Prochlorococcus marinus XMU1411: one gene and its partner. The protein of the gene in region 2 interacts with the protein of the main gene of each other region in a pairwise test. Links are inferred from orthologs where the notes say so. Each region holds a gene or a part of one and is shown on either strand. Other genes may lie near its edges. The genes, in order: mrdA and HA145_RS02235.

Evidence for each region.
Region 1: the proteins of HA145_RS02235 (region 2) and mrdA interact in binary tests that used the Escherichia coli proteins (3 or more experiments, as listed by UniProt). The link is inferred for Prochlorococcus marinus XMU1411 from one-to-one orthologs.

Annotation. Positions count from the first base shown.
Region 1 is NZ_JAAORI010000001.1:38,570-50,759, reverse strand. The notes cover bases 2,972-5,943. They hold mrdA (penicillin-binding protein 2), read right to left. Parts: upstream 5,367-5,943; coding sequence 3,576-5,366; downstream 2,972-3,575. Other genes in these bases: HA145_RS00240 (hypothetical protein), read right to left, coding at 5,619-5,943; HA145_RS00245 (hypothetical protein), read right to left, coding at 5,379-5,516; HA145_RS00255 (NAD(P)H-dependent oxidoreductase), read left to right, coding at 3,027-3,551; HA145_RS00260 (diflavin flavoprotein), read left to right, coding at 2,972-3,009. Outside these bases: HA145_RS00265 (2OG-Fe(II) oxygenase), read left to right, coding at 164-994; more of HA145_RS00260, read left to right, coding at 1,207-2,971; more of HA145_RS00240, read right to left, coding at 5,944-6,227; HA145_RS00235 (PD-(D/E)XK nuclease family protein), read right to left, coding at 6,306-7,019; HA145_RS00230 (tetratricopeptide repeat-containing sulfotransferase family protein), read left to right, coding at 7,656-9,137; HA145_RS00225 (hypothetical protein), read right to left, coding at 9,294-9,509; HA145_RS00220 (hypothetical protein), read left to right, coding at 9,800-10,117; HA145_RS00215 (hypothetical protein), read right to left, coding at 10,464-10,919; HA145_RS00210 (hypothetical protein), read right to left, coding at 11,011-11,535; HA145_RS00205 (hypothetical protein), read right to left, coding at 11,589-11,831; HA145_RS00200 (DNA cytosine methyltransferase), read right to left, coding at 11,863-12,190. UniProt on the Escherichia coli protein: Catalyzes cross-linking of the peptidoglycan cell wall. Responsible for the determination of the rod shape of the cell. Is probably required for lateral peptidoglycan synthesis and maintenance of the correct diameter during lateral and centripetal growth.
Region 2 is NZ_JAAORI010000003.1:87,772-99,921, forward strand. The notes cover bases 8,129-11,060. They hold HA145_RS02235 (transglycosylase domain-containing protein), read right to left. Parts: upstream 10,514-11,060; coding sequence 8,744-10,513; downstream 8,129-8,743. Other genes in these bases: HA145_RS02230 (16S rRNA (cytosine(967)-C(5))-methyltransferase), read left to right, coding at 8,129-8,734; chlG (chlorophyll synthase ChlG), read right to left, coding at 10,515-11,060. Also shown: HA145_RS02180 (malate:quinone oxidoreductase), read left to right, coding at 1-724; lepA (translation elongation factor 4), read left to right, coding at 781-2,589; HA145_RS02190 (ABC transporter permease), read left to right, coding at 2,757-3,512; tRNA (guanosine(18)-2'-O)-methyltransferase TrmH, read right to left, coding at 3,515-4,186; HA145_RS02200 (hypothetical protein), read left to right, coding at 4,283-4,486; HA145_RS02205 (thiol-disulfide oxidoreductase DCC family protein), read left to right, coding at 4,665-5,057; HA145_RS02210 (TIGR03643 family protein), read left to right, coding at 5,060-5,296; HA145_RS02215 (DUF2256 domain-containing protein), read left to right, coding at 5,300-5,431; HA145_RS02220 (cryptochrome/photolyase family protein), read left to right, coding at 5,428-6,918; HA145_RS02225 (hypothetical protein), read left to right, coding at 7,025-7,204; more of HA145_RS02230, read left to right, coding at 7,418-8,128; more of chlG, read right to left, coding at 11,061-11,462; cytochrome b6f subunit PetP, read right to left, coding at 11,471-11,695; imidazole glycerol phosphate synthase subunit HisF, read left to right, coding at 11,755-12,150. UniProt on the Escherichia coli protein: Cell wall formation. Synthesis of cross-linked peptidoglycan from the lipid intermediates.

The DNA of each region.
Region 1 (12,190 bases), on a different replicon or contig from region 2:
TTACGCAAATTATAAACTGCAAAATATAAATTCCAATTATGAAGTGATATTTTCAATATTAAAAATTATCCCAGCATGAGTCAGAAAAACAGTGTTATTATTATCTGTATAATTTGAAAAAAATTATTTTACCACTTAACCTTATTTAAGAATTTTAAGAATTTTGGATAGGCAAGAAATTTCTGAACTGATAAAAAAAAGACTTAATGAAATAGGAATAAATTTTTTAACAAAAAAATATGAACAATCAGGTTCAATAAACCATCTAATAATCGATAACTTATTACCAAACGAAATCGCATCGAAATTACATTTTGACTTTCCAGAAGAGAAAGAACTGAATCATTTAAATGGGCCATCAGAGAATAAATATGTCGGTGTAAATTTTTCTGATAGACAAAAATTAGTCCAAGAATGCTTATATTCATTTCAAGAAGAAAGCATAATAAAAATAATTGGTCAAATTACAAATATTAAAGATTTAATAGGTGATCCAGAACTTTATGCAGGAGGGATATCAAGCATGAGCAAAGGATGTTACCTTAACCCTCATATTGACAATTCTCATGATAGAAATTTAAAAAACTTCAGAAGATTAAATCTACTTTATTACGTCAATCAAGACTGGATTCCGAAAAAAGATGGAGGTGAATTAGTCCTTTATCCTGATGGGATTAAAAATAAAGAAGAGATAATAAAGTGCAAGTTTAATAGATTGCTCATAATGAGAACTGATAATAAATCAATACATGGAGTCAAAAAAATCCTGTCGAAAACAAAAAGAAGAAAATGTATAAGTAATTATTACTTTTCAATAAATTCTCCATCAGGTAAAAAATATTATCACTCAACAACTTTTCGTGGATTCAAGAAAGAATTATTTAAAGGAACTTATCTGCAATTAAATTCATATATTAGAACATCCGTAAAGAAGTTCATATTCACAATATCTGGAAAATCTATTTCAACTAATTACCATAAAAAAAGTGATTAAAGAGAAAGAATCGCATTTGACAAAAAATTTTTGCGTAATTAAAACAGACGAATAACAGCGGTAACTAAACTATATGATTATAATCTACTGAAAACAATATAACTTAGAACATATAATGTTTGATTCGAAAATTGAAAGTCACTTAAAAAACATATCTATTTCGATAATGAGCTGGAAAGTTATGTTTTGTACTAAAAAATAAATCTTTGAAAATGTCAGTTATTAATACAAGCTTAATCTCTCAAAATCAAAACTTATTAGAATTTGAAATTACTGAAAATATTACTTGTATCAGATTTTTAGATCAAAATAAAGAAAGATTTGAGCTTGAATTTAATCTTGAAAAAGGGACCTCTTTTAATACTTTTTTAATTAGAAGTAAAGATGATCTATTTATTATTCATCCACCTGAAAAACAAAATTTAGATGCATTTAACAAAAAAATATGCGATTTATTTAATCAATTTAAATTTCAAAAAATTAATATCATTTCTGGTCATATTAATCCCCAAGTAATAGAAACTATAAAAAACATCAGTGCAAGATTTCAAAACCTAACTATCACTTGCTCAAATCCTGGCTTTAAACTTATTAACGAGCTTTGGAATCAAAAGAACCCCAATTTAAAAAATAATATTGATATTCAATTACCCAAAATAAACATTATAAAAAAAGAACTGAAATTAGAATTAGATAATATTTTACTTGAATTAATTCCTATTCCAACCGCACGATGGCCAGGAGGACTAATAGTCTATGAACGGAATCAAGAAATACTTATAAGTGAAAAATTTTTCTCTGCGCACATTGCAGCTGAATATTGGTCTGAGACAAATCGAGTTAGTACAGAAATTGATCGGAAACACTTTTATGATTGTCTAATGGCACCCATGTCCAACCAAGTGGTAACAATCACTGAAAAAATTGCTGAATATGAAATAAAAACTATTGCACCATTACATGGACCCGCTATTGAATATAGCTTAAAAAGCTTTCTTAATGACTACATCAGATGGGGTGAAAATCTCTCAACTAACAATCCTAGAATCGCTTTGATTTATGCAAGTGCATATGGGAATACAGCCTCTATAGGAGATGCATTGGCTAAAGGAATAAATAGAACTTCGGTTGAAGTTCAAAGTATTAATTGTGAGTTTACACCTAATGATGTTCTAATAAAATCTATACAAAATGCGGATGGATATTTAATCGGTTCGCCCACACTCGGAGGTCATGCTCCAACTCCTATAGTCAGCGCCCTAGGAACATTATTATCAGAGGGTAACAGAGATAAACCTGTTGGGATTTTTGGTAGCTTTGGCTGGAGCGGTGAAGCAATAGATCTACTTGAATCAAAATTAAAAGACGGTGGTTTTAAGTTTAGTTTTGATCCCATAAGAATTAAATTTAGCCCAGACAAACCAAAGATTAAAGAATTAGAAGAGATAGGAACTCATTTTGGGAGAAAAATTATAAAGCAAACAAAGATAAAAACTAGAAAAACAGATACGGGAATGATTTCTAGCAAAACAGATCCAAAATTGCAAGCTCTTGGAAGAATAATTGGTTCACTTTGTGTGCTAACTGCCTCTAAAGGAAAAAATGAGAATAATATAAAAGGCGCTATGCTTGCATCTTGGGTTAGTCAAGCAAGTTTTTCTCCACCAGGGTTAAGTATTGCGGTAGCAAAAGATAGATCGGTAGAATCTCTTCTTCAAATTGGAGATTTATTTGCTTTAAATATTTTAAGTGAAAAAGATTACAAAGAGCCTTTGAAAAGATTCACAAAACCATTTGCACCAGGAGAAGACAGATTTAAAGGTTTAGATATTGAATTGACTCCTAATGAACAGATAATTATTCCAGAATCTTTAGCATGGTTAGATGCTTCAGTGAAAGAAAGAATGGAATGTGGAGATCATTGGGTAATATACGCTGAAGTACTACACGGTAATATACTAAAGTCCGATATTCTAACAGCTGTGCATCATCGCAAAACGGGTGCAAACTATTAACCTTATTTATCTAATTTATGAATCAATCAAAAGATCTAATAATAATTTCGGCTAGTTGTGGAAAAAATCTAGAACTTTCCGAGAAGTTTCTTGAAAAAAGTCATGAACTCAAAATAAGTTCAGAAATATTAGATCTTACCACTCTTGATATTCCACTATTTAATCCACGAATTCACACTAAAGATAATATTCCAGATGTAATAGTTTCTATTAAAAAAAAGCTTTTCTCAACAGAAAAATGGGTTATTTGTGCTCCTGAATATAATGGATCCATCCCTCCCATTCTATCTAACTTCATAGCATGGCTTTCTATTTCGGGAGATGACTTTAGAAATTTATTTAATGGTCAACCAATTGCGATTGCAACATTTTCTGGTGGTATAGGATTAGAACTGCTTACCTCATTACGTATTCAATTAGTTCATTTAGGGAGTCAAGTATTAGGCAGACAACTTTTATCCTCATATAGCAAACCAGTAGATACTAAAAGTATTGAGGACATCATCAAAAGACTGTTACAAATGAAAAAAATAAACATATAAACTTCTATAAGTTAGGAATTAGTATCATTCTTTTTCATTCCAAACTTTTAAAATTTTTCTAGCCATAGGAAGTGCATGAACAGACCCCCCACCAGGAGTATTTTGTGCGAATGCAACTATCAACAATTCACTCTTTTGAGAAGGAGTAAAGCAAACAAACCAAGCATGATCAGAGCCGCCTTCACCATCTTCAGCTGTTCCAGTTTTGCCTGAAACTGGAGGTAAATTTGAAACTCCATAATTAATTGATACTCCTGTACCAGACTCTACTACTTTCCTCAGACCACTTCTTATCAGCTGAATATTATTCGAATCAATTTCAATTTTAATTTGTTTTTTATCTGAAAGATATTCTTCATCTTTTTCAACTAAATGAGGAGTAACTAGATAGCCTCCATTAGCAATTGCAGCATATGCTTTCGCTATTTGAATAGGAGTAACTTGAACGACAAATTGTCCAATCGACATACTCGCAATATCTTCTGGAAGCCAAGGAGTTCTTCCTGGTTCACCCCATCCTCGACCTTGTTTAGCCCATTCACTACTAGCGACTAATCCTATATTTTCTTGTTCTGAAATTTCAATCCCAGATAAAGCATTAAAACCAAGCTTTCTTGATACCTCATAAATTTCATCGACTCCTACTCCATATCCAATTTGATAAAAGAATGTATTACTAGAAACTCTTAAAGCATCTTCATAACCTATAACTCCAAAACCTAAATCATTGTGCTCTCTAAAACATTGATTTCCATAAGTTATACATGGTTTTGTATCTAGCATAGTATCAATCGGAAATTTCCCACTTTCCAAGCCAGCTAAGGCCGTTACAATTTTCCAAACACTTCCTGGATCATAAGCATTTAAAGCTCTATTAAAAAGAGGTTTTTCAGGGGAATTAAATATCTTATCGTATTCTGCTTGAGGCTTAAAATCTTTTGAGAAAAAATTTAAATCAAAAGTAGGCTTACTTGCCATTGCTCTTATCGCACCATCCCTTGGGTCCATTACTATTATCGCTCCAGCTTTTTTATCTTTAAGAACTTCCTCAGCAACTAATTGCAGGTTTATGTCAATTGTCAATTTAATATCATTTCCTTGTAATGAGGGTTTTGTTCCTAAAGATTTCTGAAAGTTACCTAAAGAATTTACTTCAATCATCTCTCCGCCCCATTCACCTCTTATTAAGTCTTCATAAACATATTCAATTCCAGTTCTCCCAATTAGATCATTTAATTTATAACCCTTATTAGATAAAAATTTATATTCTGACTTATTTATTGGCTGAGTATAGCCAATTACGTGAGCAGCAACAGATTTATAAGGGTAATTTCTAATTAATTTCGTCGCAATTTCAAAACTTGATACAATATTTTCGTTTTCTTTATATTTTATTAATTGATCAATATTTAAATCCTCAATTATATTTACTGAAAGTTTCTTATTTCGTAAACCATCTAAATATTTTTTTTGAATGAAATCTCTATCAATATTTAATAATTCAGAAAGAATTAATTTATGTTTTTGCCAATTGCTTACGTCTAAAGATTGAGGCTTTATTATTAAAGAGTATTGAATTCTACTATCTGCTAAGACATTACCACTTTTATCAAGTATTCTTCCACGTATTGGTGGTGATGCAATTAATCTAATCCTATTCTCATCTGACATTTTCTTAAAGGATTCATAATTTAATAGTTGTAAAAAAATTAACCTTAATAAAATCAAGAAGAAAGTAAAAGAAGAAAGAATAAGTAAGACTAAAGGTTGTCTCTTGAATGAAATAAGTTTTTTATTAGAATTACTTTTTATCAAAAAATTAAAAATTTATCTCAATATTTTTTTTTCCAATAAAGAAATATTGGTGCTTATCTCTTTTAGTCTTTTAATCAAATTTTCATAGTCACTCTCTTGGTGAGAGGAATCATTATTCTCATTATTATTTGAAGAGAAGTTTTGACTCATACAATATTAAATAATTTTTTATTCCAGTTAATACAATCATAAATGAATATTATTATTTTTTCAAAATAATATTAAGTTGAATACTAAAAAATATTAAATATTTTAATTTAACTGATCTAAGCTTTGTTCAAAATAAGGATTACAACTATTTTTCGATATTCCTAAAGACCAGCCAATAAATGATGAAATAAATATCGTAACTATTAATGGCAAAATAGCTTGTTGGGTATTTTCAAGACTAAACCATTCCCTCCAATTACTAAAAAACCTTTCTCTTTGGAATTTTCTTTTTTCATTTTCTAATAATCTTGCTTTTTTGGCAAAGGATTTTGTAACCCACTTTTCAAAAGGAATCTTTTTTGTAACTGCCATTTTTCTTTCAACTTCCAATAGCTGCCCTGAACTAAGGTAGGGATGAAATGTACTTATTAATTCAAGAGTTTTTAAAAACATCTCGACTGTGGCATCTTTTATAAGCTTTTGTTCATGACTTAAATCAACCCAATCTATTTCTGGATAAAAACGATTCCTATTAGGTTGAATTTGGTCCTCTGACATTTGACCTGGTTCTCTTAGCCATCTATTGGTATTGTCGTCAAACCTTCTCCAATACAAAAAAGGATTTATAAAAATTGTTTTTCCAGATATTTTTACTATATCTTGCTGAAGATGCTTAGTAAGCGTTCTTTCAGATTTTGTCGATTCTATCAAAAGTCTTTATTAATAATCTATTTAAAGATTATCTTTTATTAAATATTTTTCCATCAATATGAACAAATTTTATGAGTATTAAGTCATTGATAATTGCCAACGCTTTTTTAAATAATTGCAGTATTCGCAATTTATTGAAGGTTTTGGGAAATGATTCGAACGTAATAAATTTACAGTGTCAATTATCTTAGACTCAACCCATGATGTAGAACAATCTAACCTAATTAAATGTACGTCAAAATTCAGTTGATTATTAAAAAACTCTTCATTTTTTTTTCCATTAAAATACAGAAGATAAGCTTCATTAGCGACTTGAAAACCATTTTTTTTAAATAGCCACTGATACATTTCCAATTGCCTCTTATAAGCTTTTGCATATTCGTATTTATTAAAAGTCTCGGACCAATCAAAGTTATTTCTAGATGTCGCTTTTACATCAACAAGAATAAGGTCACCATTTTTTTTCTGCCAAATATCGTCTATTGCTCCTCCAAAATCATAATTATTTTCGATACATTTAAATCTAATGCCTTGAAAATTACTTCTCCAAATTTCTAAATTTTTATGTTTAAAAGGAATAGCATCAATGCCATATTTATCAAATAAAGGATGCGGTTTCTGTATTTCTCTATAATAGTCAAATTCATTTTTACATAAATTATCTACAGCTATATTTAGAGTAAAAGGTAATGATGGTGGTTTTATTTTAAATTTTTTATCAAGTACACAACATCTTGGACAATTAAGATATTTCTCAACAGTAGTACGACTTAATTTAATAATCTCACTCATTACATTTAAATCTAATATAAAAATTTCTTATGAATTTAATTCAAAAATTTTAAAAGATTTGATAAATTACTATCAACTAATATTTTCATTGCTCTAATCTCGTATTAAAAAGGAGAAAATTTTGTGCAAAAACATAAGATAAAAATGCTGTAAGCTTAAATTTTAGAAATAAAAATACCTCTAAGATATATTGTAGGTACTCGAAGATTAATTACAAGAATTTTTATAGTCACGCTCAAAAAAATGATTCATTTTTTGAATAGTTTATAAGTAAAACTAAAATATTACTTATTTTAAATTTACTTTAAGATTCTGAATATTAATACAATAAATACGTAATTCTATTTAAAAAAATCGATTTAAAAAAAATTTTTAATTCTAAATATCTATATTCGGTAGATTATATCTAACGCAATCTTTATTCATCTGACATTAAATATTTAATTAATAAATCAATAGAAAAACTCTTCTAATCAAAAGAAAATATAGTATATTTATAAATAATTACTTAGAAGGTTTATAGAAGTAATTACTCAAAATGCAAAATAAATGGAATTAAAGTATTAAGGTAGAAATGTATCTCACAGATTCAACAAACATTATAATAATTAATAAATTTCAATATGTAACTTGATAATGAAAGGTTTTGGAGAGGAGTATAAATCTAAAAAAACAGGCAAGAAGAAAAGTAAAGCCTCTCAAGAGCAAATAATAAATAAAGCATTTTATTTTCACTCAAAAGGTAATATTTCAGAAGCAGCAAAATACTATAAATCTTTTATAGATCAAGGTTTTAAAAATCACTTAGTTTTTTCTAATTATGGAGTTATATTGTCTGATCTTGGCAAACTAAAAGAAGCAGAATTACTATACCGAAAAGCAATTGAACTTAATCCTAAACATGCGGAAGTACATTACAATCTTGGACATCTAATGTCTACCCGTGGAAAATTAAAGGAAGCAGAATTACTATACCGAAAAGCAATTGAACTAAATCCTAATTACGTAAAAGCATATTTTAACCTTGGACATGCTTTATCTAATCTTGGAAAATTAAAGGAAGCAGAATTATCATACAGCAAAGTAATTAAACTCAATCCTAATTATACAGAAGCATACTATTTACTATCCTCACTTAAATACTCTAGTGAAAATAAGAACTGGAAAAATCAGCTATTTAATGAAAGTATTTTAAATCTCAAGACAAAAGAAGATCAAATTAATATTTACTTTGCTAGAGCAAATATTCTTCACAAAGAAAAAAATTACGAAGATAGCTCTAAATTCCTTCAGTTAGCAAATCAATTAAAACTTACCCTTCATCCATCCAACTGTGATGCTCTTATTAATAAATCTAAAGCATTACTTATTGAATCTAATAAACAAGCAATCAATCAAAAAGAATATATAAAATCTCATGAAAGTATTTTTATTGTGGGAATGCCAAGAAGTGGTTCTACATTATTGGAATCAATTCTAAGTATGAACCCTGATATCGATGATTTAGGTGAAAGTGAGATCTTAGAAAAATCATTTTTGGATTATAAAAAAAGCAACCAAAAGTTAAATCTGGCTGAAAGATATTGGGAGAAAATCAGAGATCTTAAGAAACAATCAAATAAAACAACTAATAAAAATTTATATAATTTTTTATACGCAGGTATTATTGCAAAAAAAATACCGAACTCAAAAATTATTCATTGTTATCGAAATCCCTTAGATAATATTCTCTCAATTTATCGTGCTCATTTTACACAGGGAAATGAATATTCCTCTTCTTTGATGGATTGTGCAATTATTTATTTAAAACAAGAAGAAATAATGAGCAATTATAAAAGTAGATTTAGATCAAAAATATATGACTTAAATTATGACTCCTTAGTTTGTAATCCTAACCAAGAAATTAAATCTTTAATCTCTTGGTTAGGTTGGGAGTGGAGCGATGCATATCTGTCTCCACATTTAAATCCACGCGAAATATTTACAGCAAGCAAAGTTCAAGTGAGATCCCCCATCAATTCAAAATCAATCGGTGGGTGGAAAAACTATAAAGATATAATGAAACCTTGTATAGAAATACTCACCCAATCTGAAAAATATCGAAACTTACCTTTTTAAATAATTAATAAAAAACTGCGATTTTTTATATCTTAAAATTTTTATTAAATTCTTTAACAAACTGCTTAAAAGTTATCTTTAGAGATTATTTTTGACCTCTATTATGAAACTTTTTGTTAGCAAAAGTTTATTTAATAAAGACTAAAAATTAAAACCTCAGTCACAGTAAATTAGACAATTTTGATTTGTTGGATGTTCCCTACATTCTTTATCCCAAAAGTTTTGAAACTCAGGGGTACATTTCTCAAGTTCTTTTGGAGTCTCGTTAAGATTTAACCCTGCATAATTAAACGCAGTTAAGTATCTTGGAAGAATGTTAAATTGATTGAATAGTTTCATAAGACCTCCTAGATCTATATCTATATTGTCCACCTATTAACTTGAAATTCATAGAGTATTATTACCCGAGTAGAAGTGCTTTGTGGTTTGTACGACTATCTTTTTCTATTGAGTAGGAGTAGGAATAATTCAGGAGTCAAAAGCACTTCATCGACTTTGTGGACAGCGAGGTGCATAAGACTCGAAGAGGGCAAACAAATGCCCTCTTATTTAATTTTTAATAAGTTAAGTTTTTGCTTTGGTTTATCATCAGGAATTTTCATAAAAACTTAACTATCACTTTAATATGAATCAATGAGGGGAAAAATTATCTTTGATATTTAATGTTGCGACTTCTTCCACTACCGATTTTTATAGGAATTTATCTATTCTCTTACTGGAGATGTAGAAAAAATATTACTGCTAGTGATAAGCAACTAAAACCATGCATTGATTGGGCATATATAAAAAATTTACCTCTCCCACCAAAACCTTCATTTGTCGAGTTTTATTTTGTTTATGTTTCTTCTTTTTTTAAATTCCCCTTTGGGATAATTATTCAAAAATTACCTTTTTCAAAGAAAGTAAAATACTACGAAAAAGAAATGAAATTAATATTTGATAAATGGAATTTAGAAAAAATTAAAAAAATAAACAATTAATTTTTTAAGATGTAGAGGATTTTCAAACTCTATGAGTTCTCTATAGAGATAGATTTTTACTTATATGTAAAACCTATGTTTAACCAATTTTTCTAGACTAAGATTTGTTGATAACCTACTTTTCATTCCAACTCAATAAAACCTACTAAAAGATTAATAAAAAACATAGTCATATCAGTTGATTTAAGGGAAGAAAAAGACAGATTTCTTCACGTGTAACCCAGTCATAGCGGGCAATCTAAAGGATATTGGCAGTTTGATAAATTTTTGTAGAGATATCATTATTAATTGACAGAATATTTAAGTATTCAACAAACGAATATAATTAAAAAAATCTATGAGATTATCAAATTAATATTTCTAGTATTCCTTTTTTGAAGACTTCTACTGGAGCAATAGCACAACCTTTAGTGGTCATTTCTTGTAACATCCAATTTGCTGCTTCTTTATGTAAAGATGGTTGAGGTTGTTCAGATTTTACAGTACAACAATACCAAGCATTTAATTCCCAAAGACTATCCCTACTCCACATTATAGAGAAGAGAGAATATGAATAATGTGGATGTGGTTCCTGAAATGAGCAAACATAAAAATATATTTTTTTTGTGGAATATTCTTTGTACAAAAACGTTGCAACTTGAATAGTATCTGGTGGTAAGGAACTCTCTAGATTATTAAAGTCAGTTGATTCAGCAAAATCTTCTTTTGGATATTTTCTCTCACCAAGAATACCGAACGCCGTAGCAAAAGCGGTTACCTCGTTATGCCAATATTCTTCTATTCGATAAGTTTCCTTTTCCATTAATCAAAAAAGAATGTTTCATGCCTCTAAGTTTAATTCTGATTTCAAATAAAACTGAGGCAAAAATAAAGTTTGATTAGGTAAAAAATATTTAAATTAATATCTCCAATACCCCATTTTTGAAGTAATCAACAGCATGCGCTTCGCTCCCTGCCGCAGTTATTTCTTTCATCATCCAATCTCCTGCATCATTATGTGATAATGCATTCCTACAAGCAAATGCTGGTGATCTCTGCCAACAACTAAAATCTTCATCCCAAAAAATCCAGAAGAGTAAATGACTGGTTTCTGTAATTTCGGTACCTTCATATGTCATTTCATCCATATTCTTAAATTCCTTGATCCTTTTATATGGTTGCCATGTAAATTCACAAACATAATAATGATCTTTTTTAATCATTTCATTTGATTTGTATTTCTTATTTCTTGCAAAAGTTGCCACTTTAATAGTATCTACAGGGTTAGAACTTTCTAATTCAAAATGTTCTTTTGAGTATGAAACATCATGATCCTTGTCAGTATCGCTTTCATATTTCCTTTCCGAAATTTTAAACACATCGCAATAAGGAGGTACAGTGTCGTGATATCGAATTATCCGTTTATTTTCTTCTCCCATTAGTCAAAAATTAAACCATATAAAATTTAGACAAATTCCAAAAAACTATCAAGTTAGTTTTCATCTCTACCAAAAATTATTTCATTTGCTGTGATTCTAATACCTCTATCCCAAGCAGTTTCTAAAACTTTTCTTTGTATTGAAGAAGGAATAGTACCATCCCCTTTTCGCCATTTATTAACCGAACCAGGATCACGATCAATCGCCCTTGCTAAGGAACGTACTCCACCAAATTCAGAGAGTAGAACTTCATAAGGTGTTTGTTTAATTCTCGCCATAATAAATTTTAGGGACACCTTCCCAAAAAAGTTGAACAATCAATAGTACTTAAACAGCGACTTTGAGAAAAGGTTCAAATAAATTATTAAACACAAATTTCTCTTTATCGTTCATATAATCAATCATATTTTTAGCAACATAATAAACAGCATCAACAGCAACACTATTGCCTAAAAGTCTCATTGACTTTGATCTGCTCTCAGATAGATAAAAATCATCTGGGAAACCCTGCATACGCTTACCATGAAGAGGTTTAATTTTAGTATCCACTCCATTAACCCAATATCTATCCCAGTTTCTTCTATCGTGGATACCTGAATCACTACCACCTAGTCTCAGGGTATAACCAATTTTTTTTGGGCATTCTGCTTCAAAG
Region 2 (12,150 bases):
AAAAATTCCAGAAGCAAAAAGTTATGGTGGATTTCCTGTTAGTGGGAAATGGCTTATTTGCGAGAAAAAAGATCTAACAGAAAAACATAACTCAAAAGTTTATGGTAAAGCTGATATTGGATCGCCACCAATGTCTGTTCCTCATTTAGATACCAGATGGATTGATAATAAAAAACTTCTTTTATATGGACCTTTTGCTGGATTTACAACAAAATTTTTAAAGCAAAGTTCATACTTTGACTTATTTAGTTCAATTAAAAAGAATAATATTTTTTCTATGTTAGACGTTGGTTTCAAGAATAATGATTTAATTAATTACTTAATATCACAATCATTAAAGAACCATAACTCAAGAGTTGAAAATTTAAAGAATATGATGCCATCAGCTAATTCGTCTGATTGGTATTTAAAGAATGCTGGTCAAAGAGTCCAAATAATTAAAAAAACTGAAGCCGGTGGTTCTTTGAAATTTGGAACTGAGATTGTGAATTCATCTGATGGATCATTATCTGCTTTGTTAGGGGCATCTCCCGGAGCAAGTACTGCGGTCTCAATTATGGTTAAGGTTCTAGAAAAATCTGTCTTATTTTTAAACGACAAGCATAATCTTCAGAAAAAAATAAATGACTTAATCTATCCAGGAATATCGGACTCTGAAAATAACAGTACCTTCATAAAAGACATCAAAAAAAGAAATAATTCCATTTTTGGTTTCCATCCATAATTCTAATTAGCTAGTATTAATCAAGATGTAATAAGAGGAGAATTTTTCTTTACTATATGACTGATATATCGGTTTCAAAAATTAGAAATTTCTGCATAATCGCTCATATTGACCATGGTAAATCTACCCTTGCAGATAGGTTGCTCCAAGATACTGGTACTGTGCAGCAAAGGGATATGCAAGAACAATTTTTGGACAGCATGGATCTTGAAAGAGAGAGAGGAATTACTATCAAGTTACAAGCCGCTAGGATGAAATATAAAGCTGACGATTCTCAAGAATATGTTTTGAACTTAATAGATACTCCAGGGCATGTTGATTTCTCTTATGAGGTTAGTAGATCACTTCAAGCTTGTGAAGGCGCTTTACTCGTTGTTGATGCAAGTCAAGGAGTAGAAGCTCAAACCTTAGCTAATGTTTATCTTGCCTTAGAAAATAATCTTGAAATTATTCCTGTTTTAAATAAAGTTGATTTACCAGGTGCTGATGCTGAAAAAATAAAACAAGAAATAGAGGAAATTATTGGACTTGATACATCTAATGCTATAAATTGTTCAGCAAAAACTGGAATTGGTATTAAAGATATTTTGGAAGCAATCGTAAGAAGAGTACCTCCTCCTCAAGATGAAATTAAACTACCTACAAAGGCACTCATTTTTGATTCTTATTATGATCCGTACAGGGGAGTTATTGTTTATTTCAGGGTAATATCTGGGTCTCTTAATAAGAGAGAAAAAATATTATTAATGGCAAGTAAGAAAAATTATGAACTAGATGAGATAGGAATAATGGCGCCTGATCAGCAGCAAGTTGATGAATTACATGCAGGAGAAGTTGGTTATTTAGCTGCTTCTATAAAATCAGTTGCTGATGCGAGAGTGGGAGATACGATTACTCTTTTAAATTCACCTGCCAATGATCCTTTGCCTGGTTATAAGACAGCAAATCCTATGGTTTTTTGTGGCTTATTCCCGACTGATGCTGATCAATTCCCAGATTTAAGAGTATCACTAGAAAAATTACAATTATCTGATGCAGCTTTAAAATATGAGCCCGAAACCAGTAGCGCAATGGGCTTCGGATTTAGGTGCGGATTCCTAGGACTTCTTCATATGGAGATTGTTCAAGAAAGATTAGAAAGAGAATATGACTTGGATCTAATCGTAACGGCACCATCAGTTATTTATAAGGTTAATTTAAATCAGCAAGAACATATCTTTATTGATAATCCCTCTACAATTCCTGATCCACAACTTAGAGAATCAATAGAAGAGCCTTATGTGAAAATGGAAATTTATGCACCCAATGAATTTAATGGAACATTAATGGGTTTATGTCAGGAAAGAAGGGGAGTATTCATAGATATGAAATATATAACAACAGATCGAGTTACTTTGATTTATGAAATTCCATTAGCAGAAGTAGTTACAGATTTCTTTGATCAAATGAAAAGTAGGACCCAAGGTTATGCATCAATGGAATATCACTTGATTGGCTATAGAAAGAATGACCTTGTTAGATTAGATGTTCTAATAAATTCAGAAAGAGCAGATCCATTAACTTCGATTGTTCATAAAGATAAGGCTTATGGAATTGGCAGAAGTTTAGTTGAGAAATTAAAAGAGCTTATTCCAAAACAACAATTTAAAATACCTATTCAAGCTTCAATCGGTAGCAGAATTATTGCAAGTGAAAGTATAAGTGCTTTACGAAAAGATGTTTTATCTAAATGTTATGGAGGAGATATTTCTAGGAAAAAGAAACTTTTAAAGAAACAAGCTAAAGGTAAAAAAAGGATGAAGGCAATGGGTAAAGTTGAAGTCCCTCAAGAAGCTTTTATGGCAGTCCTGAAATTAAATCAGTAATTTCTTAAAATTTAAATTTAATAACTATTTTTTTTTTAAGAATTGGGTATATTTCAGTCATATCTCTAAAAAAGATTTTGGATATTAACTCAATCAATCGTGTCGGCACAAATATCAGAAAAGCTGGATTTTTAATTGTATTTTTTTATCTTCTTGTTGTTTTAATAATGAAATTTTTAGAGGCCAATAATTTTTTTGGTTATTCATTTTCAATGTTAAGCAATGATATCTTTGCACCTCCTTCGCTTAATCATTTCTGTGGCACAGACAGATTAGGAAGAGATGTTTGCTTAAGAACTTTGCAAGGATCATCTTTAGCGATAGAAGTTGTTTTCTTAGCTATTCTTTTTTCATTAAGTTTGGGTTTGCCATTAGGATTATTAAGTGGTTATTTTGGTGGTTTTTTTGATAAATCTTTATCACTTATAATGGATACTATTTTTTCAATACCTGTAATTTTGCTTTCAGTTGTTGTTGCTTTTGTATTGGGTAAGGGTATCCTTAACGCATCTTTGGCATTGTGTATTGTTTACTCTCCTCAATATTTTAGATTAATCAGAAATCAGACAATATTGGTTAAATCAGAAACTTATGTGGAGGCAGCTCAAGTTTCAGGAGCTGATGTTAAAACAATTATTTTTAAATATATTCTCCCAAATGTAATAACACCCTTGCCTATTTTGCTTACCCTAAATGCTGCGGATGCTGTCTTGGTATTAGGAAGTTTAGGATTTTTAGGTCTTGGTGTTCCTGCAGATGTCCCAGAGTGGGGAAGTGATTTGAATCTTGCTCTTGCCGCTTTACCTACAGGTATATGGTGGACGGCTTTGTTCCCAGGTTTGGCAATGTTTTTTTTAGTTTTAGGTCTTTCTTTTATAGGAGAGGATCTTGAAGAAATTTTTGATAGTCAAAATTCTGATTAAATTTAGTTATCTGTAATTGGATCAAGTTCTCCTTGATCATTCAACTTTGGATATTCTTTAGCTGATTTTTTATACACCGCAGCTAATTCTGGGTAACACCATTCAAAAAGTGTTTTTTGATATTCATCTATATTTAACCCTTCTCCATTAGCGGGTAATATACCTTTATTTTTTCTTTGGCGAATAGCTTCAAATAATAATATGGAAGCAGCAACAGAAACATTCAGAGATTGAACCATACCTCTCATAGGTATAAAAATTGATTGATCAACCATTGATATAAGTTCATTACTTAGCCCCCATTTTTCTGCGCCTAAAACAAAACATGTGTTTTGAGAATAATCAAAATTTCTATAATCTACTGATTCGCTATTAAGAGTCGTTCCATATAATTTAAAACCCTTATTTTTTAAAGAAGATATTGCCGTGATAGTGTTTTCATGATTATTCAGTTTTACCCATTTTTGACTTCCTTGAGCAGTACTATTAAAAGTCTTAACGGCATTCGTTTTACTAATAAAATTTGCTTCGAAAACTCCTGCGGCATCACATGTCCTTAATATCGCAGATAAATTATGTGGTTTATTTACATCCTCAACTAAAACAGTCAAGTTTTTCATTCTGCAATCTAAAACACTTTTGATTCGTTCAAATCTTCTTGGTAAAATTGACATTTATAATTTTTTCACACTTTTAAATTATATTCAAAAAATATTGATTACCTATTAAATCTCTTGGTTTATAATATTTTGGTAGTTTGAATTAACTCAATGGCATACATAGAATGGGACTATACAGTAATAACAAGTATGGTAGAAAAACAAGGGTGGGATTTACCTGAGCGTGAATCTGAAGAATGGAATAAATTTAACGATGAATTAGGAGAAAAAATGAGAGGTGTTGGACTTATTTTTGAAAAATATTGTAAATTTACCCCTGACGTAGGAGAGGGAGTTCATCTTCTAGATGAATGATAATAAATAGTTTTAAACCATTGATGTATCCCTTAGTCAATGGCTTATTAATCTATAAGATAATATAATTTCACCAAATTAGAACTGGCAATTATAAAGGCTTTATAAAGCTTATACTCTAAAAAAAAATTTTTTATTCCACAAAAAAGTTATTTAATTTCTATATTTGAATAAAAATATGAAAAATAAATTAACCTTTTTATTCGATGGTGGTTGTCCACTTTGTTTGAGAGAAACAAATTTTCTAAAAAAAAGAGATATCTTAAATCAAATTGCATTTATAGATATTAATAGTAAGGATTATGATCAAACTCTTTTTAACGACATCTCATACTCAGAAGCTATGTCAAACCTGCATGGGATTATGGAAAATGGTGAAATTATTAAGGGACTAGATGTACTTGCATATTCTTATGAATTAGTTGGTTTAGGTTGGGTTTATTATCCCTTGAAGATTAATCTCTTTTCTCCATTATTGAGACTGGTTTATAGATATTGGGCAAAATATAGACTTCAAATTACAGGTAGATCAGATATAGAAAAACTTTGTACCTCACAATGTGAACAATAAATATGGAAAGTATCGACATAGACAGAATAATAGAAATGTGTTGGGAAGATAGAACACCCTTTGAAGCTATCGAGTATCAATTTGGTTTAAAAGAGGAAGATGCGATAAAAATTATGCGTCAAAATCTTAAACCCAAATCCTTCAAAGTCTGGAGAAAGAGAGTTTCGGGAAGAAATACAAAACATATGGCGCTTAAAGATTCAACTAGATTTAAATCTACTCATAAAAGAAAATTATAAATTTTGAAAAATCTTACTACTAAAACATGTCCTGTTTGCAATAGGCCGTTCGAGTGGCGTAAAAAATGGAAAAACTGTTGGGATAATGTTATCTACTGTTCAAAAAGATGCAGTAACAGGAAGTCTCAAAGATGAAACAAGTATCAATTATTTTCCCGAATCAACTTTTTAGAGAAAGCCCAATCTTAAAAATAAATTGTGAAGTTTTGATTTTGGAAGACTCATTATTTTTTGGAAATGATAAATTTTATAAATTAATTAACCATAAAAATAAGTTAGTTTTTCATAGAGCATCTATGCTTGCTTATAAAAATTATTTAGAAATATCTGGCTTTAAAGTTTTATATATCGAAAACAAGAATAATTTTTCTACAGTTGATTACTTATCGGAATTTATTAAAAATAAATATCAGAAAATAAATCTCATTGACCCTCATGATTTTTTAATAATGAAGAGGATTAATAATTTTGTTGAAAGTAATAATTTAGCTTTAAATATTTTGCCTTCTCCTATGTTTATGAGCAGTGAAGATTTAAAAGATTTATTTGCAACAAATAAAAAAAAACCTCTTATGGGGAGATTTTATGAGAATCAAAGAAAGAGCCAAAAGATATTAGTTAATCCTGATGATACACCTGAAGGGGGTAAATGGAGTTTCGATGAAATGAATAGAAAAAAATTACCAAAAAAAATAAATATACCCGATACACCTAAATTACAAAAAAATAAATTTGTAGTTAATGCAGAAAGGTCATTAGCCAATGTTGATATTGAGTTTATTGGAGAAAGTAATAACTTTTTATATCCAACTAATTTTGAAGAGGCAGATGAATGGTTAAATGATTTTTTTAAACATAGATTTTTCTTATTTGGAGATTATGAGGATGCTATTTCTAAAGAAAATTCTTTTTTATGGCACAGTTTACTTTCTCCTCTTTTAAATAGCGGCTTATTAACCCCAGATGTAGTAGTGAATAAAGCATTACTTTTCGCAAAAAATAATAATGTTCCTATTAACTCTTTAGAGGGTTTTATTCGTCAAATCATTGGATGGAGAGAATTTATTTGCCTCGTCTATAAAAAGTACGGAACAAAGATGCGAAATAGTAATTTTTGGAATTTTGAAGATAAGCCAATTCCAAAATCTTTTTATCAAGGAAATACAGGAATTGAACCAGTAGACGTTGTTATAAAAAATATTATTAAATTTGGTTATTGTCATCATATTGAGCGGCTAATGATTGTTGGAAACTTTATGCTTCTATGTAGAATTCACCCCAACCAAGTTTATAAATGGTTTATGGAAATGTTTATTGATTCTTATGATTGGGTTATGGTCCCAAATGTTTACGGAATGAGTCAGTTTAGTGATGGAGGTATCTTTTCAACAAAGCCATATATATCAAGCTCTAATTATGTAAAAAAAATGTCTAATTTTAAAAGTGGCCCATGGTGTGAAATATGGGATGGCTTATTTTGGAAATTCATTAATGATAATGAAAGCTTTTTTAGAAAGCAATATCGTCTGGCAATGTTAACGAGAAATCTCGATAAAATGTCAGAGGAAAAATTAAATAATCACCTAAAAACGGCTGATAAATTTTTAAAAGATATTCAATAAATTAAGATTAATAATCTACAGTTGTCTTTGAAAAAATTAAAAAAATATTATGTTATGACGAAATATTAAGTACGGATGATAGTTTAGGAGATATTAGGTTTGTCTAATGGAAATTGGAACACTTTTTTTAAAAAGTAATTCGACAGGTATTATCACTTTTTCTGAATTAGATTGGATAACTACCCATCAATCTAATTTCACAAGGTTGGAGGAATCCATAGCAATCAAATTAGGCAGAATGATTGATGTAGGAGCTATCAATATTGGTTGCCGTTTGAAATCCTGATTAAGTTTTTATTTTAATAATGAAGTATCAAGAAGAAAAAAAAATATTTTTTCGGGAAAGAATCCATTCTTTAAATATCTTTCTTTTTTTAGGATTTAATCTTTCACTTATTTCTATCTTAGGTTTTATTTGGTTGAATACTGCAATTGAAAAAGTAGTTTAAATTTTTGAATTTTTTGTATATTAAAGTTATCTTTAAAAATAAATTATATTTTGAGCATAGGATATTTACAAAGAAAGGCAGCTTGGGAAATTTTATTAAAAGTTAGTTCTGGTGATTTTTCTGATCATGCTCTTGAAAAGGTCTTAAAAAATTATCAATTTAATCCTCTTGATATAGCTTTTATTACGGAATTATCTTTTGGATGCATAAGGTATAGAAAATTTCTTGATCTTTGGACGGATCATACATCAAAAATTACTCATAAAAAGCAGCCTCCAAAGTTAAGATGGCTTCTCCATATAGGTTTATATCAACTATTGAAAATGGATAAAATTCCATTTTCTGCTGCTATTTCTACTACTGTAGAAGTTGCTAAAAAAACAGATTTAAATGGTTTAGCGGGAACTGTAAATGCGATATTGAGAAATGCATCAAGAAAATTAGAACAAAAAATTTTCCCAGAATTATCTTCTGATAGTAAAGAAAGAATCTCATATCTTGAATCATTTCCATTATGGCTTGTGAAGGATCTTTATAAATGGGTCGGCAATAGCGAGGGTGAAAATATCATTAAGGCATTTAATAAAAAACCATCAATTGATTTGAGAATTAACCCATTAAAAACTAACTTAGATAACTTTTTGAAAATACTTCATGAAAATAAAATTGATGCTGAAATTATTAAAGATTTACATAATGGAATTACTTTAAAATCTAATCCAAGATCTATAAAAAATTTACCAGGATATAGTAATGGACTTTGGACAATTCAAGATAGATCTTCTCAGTGGATAGCACCTCTATTAAATCCAAAAGAAGGTGAAAAGATTTTAGATGCTTGTGCAGCTCCAGGAAGTAAGTCTACCCACCTAGCAGAATTAACAAATGATAGTGCTGAAATCATTGCCGTAGATAGATCAGCAAAAAGATTGAAAATACTGCAATCAAATTTAGAAAGGTTAAATTTGAAATCTGTTAATACCCTTAAGGCTGATGCTAAGAGTCTGATTGAATTAAATCCTAATTTTATATCTTATTTTGATAAGATTTTATTAGATGCTCCATGTTCAGGCATTGGAACTCTTTCCAGGAATCCAGATTCTAGATGGTCTTTAAGTAAAGAAAAAATAAAATCTTTAACTTTATTACAGGAAAAACTTTTGGAGAGTATTTTTCCTCTTTTGAAAAAAGATGGCACTTTAGTTTATTCAACTTGTACTATTTGTCCCGATGAAAATAATCTATTAATTGAAAGATTTATTGAAAAAAACAAAACTTTAAAATTAGTTAGCCAAAAGCAAATTTTACCTAGCTTGGATTATCCTGGTGATGGATTTTATTCTGCAATAATTTCTTATAAATCTTAAAAATATAATTTATTTTTTAATTGGAATTTTATAAATTTCAGATATGAACTTCTTCCATAAATAAGCTGCATTTCCACTAGATAATTCAGATTCCTTGTTATCGTCGTAACCTATCCAGATCCCTGTTGTAAGGTTATCAATGGAACCAATAAACCACAGATCTTTATTTCCATCAGATGTTCCTGTTTTCCCATATATTTTCTTTCCTTTTATAGAGGCTGCTTTTGAAGTGCCTTCTTTTACAGATTTTTCAAGAAGTTTATTTATTTTCTTATTTATTGTTAAATCTAATATTTTCTTCGAAATAGATTTTTTTTCCCAAATAGGTTGTTTTTTAAATGATTCTATTTTTTCTATAATTTCAGGGTTTTGAATCTTCCCATTATTGTTTATTGCAGAATATGCATTTGTGATGTTTAAAAGATTATCTCCGTAGGAGCCAATAGCTAATGATGGGAATTCCTCAAACTCTTGCTCGAAACCTAGTCCAAATGAATTCGCTAAATTAATAATATTTTTTAAGCCGATTTGTTTTGTTATTGATATTGGAACGATATTTGATGAACTTTTAAATGATTCAATCAAAGATATTGAACCTCTATAGTCTTCTGAAAAATTTTTTGGGCAATAACTTTCCCAGCATATTGGTAAGTCTTCAAATTTATCGCTTAATTTTATTCCTTCTATTAATGCAGCAGCATAAGGAATTATTTTAAAAGTAGAACCTAAAGGCCTTATTGATGAAATCACCCTATTGTATTCATTAATTGATGGATTTTTGCTGGTTATCATTGTCCTGATTAGTCCCGTGTTTGATTCGATAGATAACAGACCAAATTCAAGTTCTTTAGGCCCTGCATATCTTGATATTTTTTGACCTTTTTCTTGCCAATCTTTGTTGATAGAAGATTTAATTCTTAAAAACTTATAATCATTTTTACTTCCAACTCTTTTATCTGTTTCCTGAAGAATAAAGTTTATTAGTAATTTATCATCTAAAAAATTATCAGATGTTTGATAATTTAATTTTATTTTTTCTTTAATAGCCTTATTCTTATTTGTTAGAGAAATATATCCATCAACATACATTGATTCAAGAACTTTATTTCTATTTTTAATAGCAAGTTCTAAATTTTGATAGGGTGAATAAATTGATGGAGCGGGAGCTAATCCTGCAATTAATGCGATCTCTGATAATGTCAATTCTTCTGTAAATTTTCCAAAATAAACTTGGGCAGCCTCGTCTACCCCGTAGGCTCCTGATCCTAGATAAATATTATTTAAATATAATTTTAAAATTTGATTTTTGTCATATCTAAATTCAAGTATGAGTGATATAAATATTTCTTTGATTTTTCTTTGAAAACTTAAATCATTATTTAGAAAAAGTAATCTAGCAACTTGCTGGGTAATTGTACTTCCTCCCTCTTTAACATAACCACTTCTAATATTTTGAATGAGGGCACGTGAAATACTTTTTAAATCTATTCCATTATGTTTATAAAATCTTTTATCCTCAGAAGATATAAAAGAATGTTTAAGAAAAAATGGAATTTTATGATAGCTATTATCTATTTCAAATTTGCGGCTTAATTTGCTTAGTATCTTATTATCAGAAGATGATATTACATAAGAATATTTGGTTTCCCGAAACTTTTTATTTTTAGACACGTCAAATTTTAACGTACTAAATATTAGACTAAAAAAATAAAAAGATATTCCAGAAAAAATTAATATTGGAATTATTAAAACAAAAGATTTGAATTTAATCTTTTGCACCTTAAGCAACTAAAAAACTATGTCCAATCGCTAAAGCTGTAACTAACATTCCGGTTATAAGGAACGGTTGGGCACTTGCTTGATATTTGACATCAAACTTGAGAGGATCTCTTAGCAACCACATATCTTGAAATGTAATTTGTGGAATTACCAATAAAACCAAAATTACAGAGGCTAAATGTTGACCAATAATAACTAATACTACAACCATTGCTAATTGAAAAATGTCAATCAGTCCTGCACTTATTCTACTTGCATTTTTAATTCCAAATACTACAGGTAGAGAATTTAAGCCTAGCTTTGAGTCTCCTTCAACACTTTTGAAATCATTAATAACAGCAATTCCAAGTCCTGAGAGGCTATAAGCAAGTGTTAGTATCGCCGTCACGATAGTTAATTTCCCAAACAAGGCTTGTCCTGCCCACCAAGGTAAAGCTATATAAGATGCTCCTAATGCATAATTTCCAAGCCAACCATTCTGTTTTAATTTGAGTGGTGGAGCAGAATATATATAACTAACAAAGGAACCTCCTAATGCCAAAAGTAAGACGGAGGGGAAGCTGTGCTTAGCATATAAATCTAATAGAAAAGCAACTATTAAACCCGCTATAAGTAATACCCAGATTTGTATTTTTACATCTTTAATTGAAATTTTTCCAGAAGGAATTGGTCTATTTGGTTCATTAATTGCATCAATTTCTTTATCAAAAAAATCATTTATGGTTTGGGTATAACCAGCCAGAAGTGGTCCACTCATCAACATACATGCTAATGAAGCTAAAACATTACTAAATGTCCATTCAAAATTCCCACTTGCAGCTGCTCCACAAATAACTCCCCATATCAAAGGGATCCACGTTATGGGTTTCATTAACTGTATACGGAGTTTCCATATACTTGATGTTTCAGAGGCGCCCTTAATTCCTAATAGTTGTTTTGGATCATTCACTGTACTCTTTAACCTTTCTCAATTTCGTCTGGGAAAAACCAATTTTGCTCACCATTCTGAAATTTTGCGGTGATCCCAATACTTCTGCCGTCTGTCATTTTATAGCCTGTTATTACGGCTTTAGGATTCGAGGATATTTGATCGATTAATTTAGCTGGTAGTCTATCTTTTACTTTGTTAATGTTAATTTTGATTTTACTACCGATTTTGGGTAATAATTTTGTTTCAGCCATAAGAGGTAAAATGGAAGCTATTATGCAAGATTAACAGCATTTGGACAATTTTTACTAAAATGGTAGCTCTTCGTTTAATTCCTTGTTTAGATGTCGCCCATGGCAGAGTCGTTAAAGGTGTAAATTTTGTTAACTTGAGAGACTCAGGTGATCCTGTTGAATTGGCTTGTAGGTATTCTGATGAGGGCGCAGATGAATTAGTATTCTTAGATATTAGAGCTAGTGTAGAAAATAGAAATACATTAGTTGACCTTGTCTCTAGGACCGCAAAATCAGTAAAAATCCCATTTACAGTAGGGGGAGGAATAGACTCTGTGTCTTCAATTAATGATCTTTTAAGAGCTGGAGCGGACAAAGTGAGTTTGAATTCTTCTGCTGTTAGAAATCCAGATTTAATTTCTAAAAGTTCTAGAGAATTTGGTAATCAATGTATCGTGATAGCAATTGATGCTAAA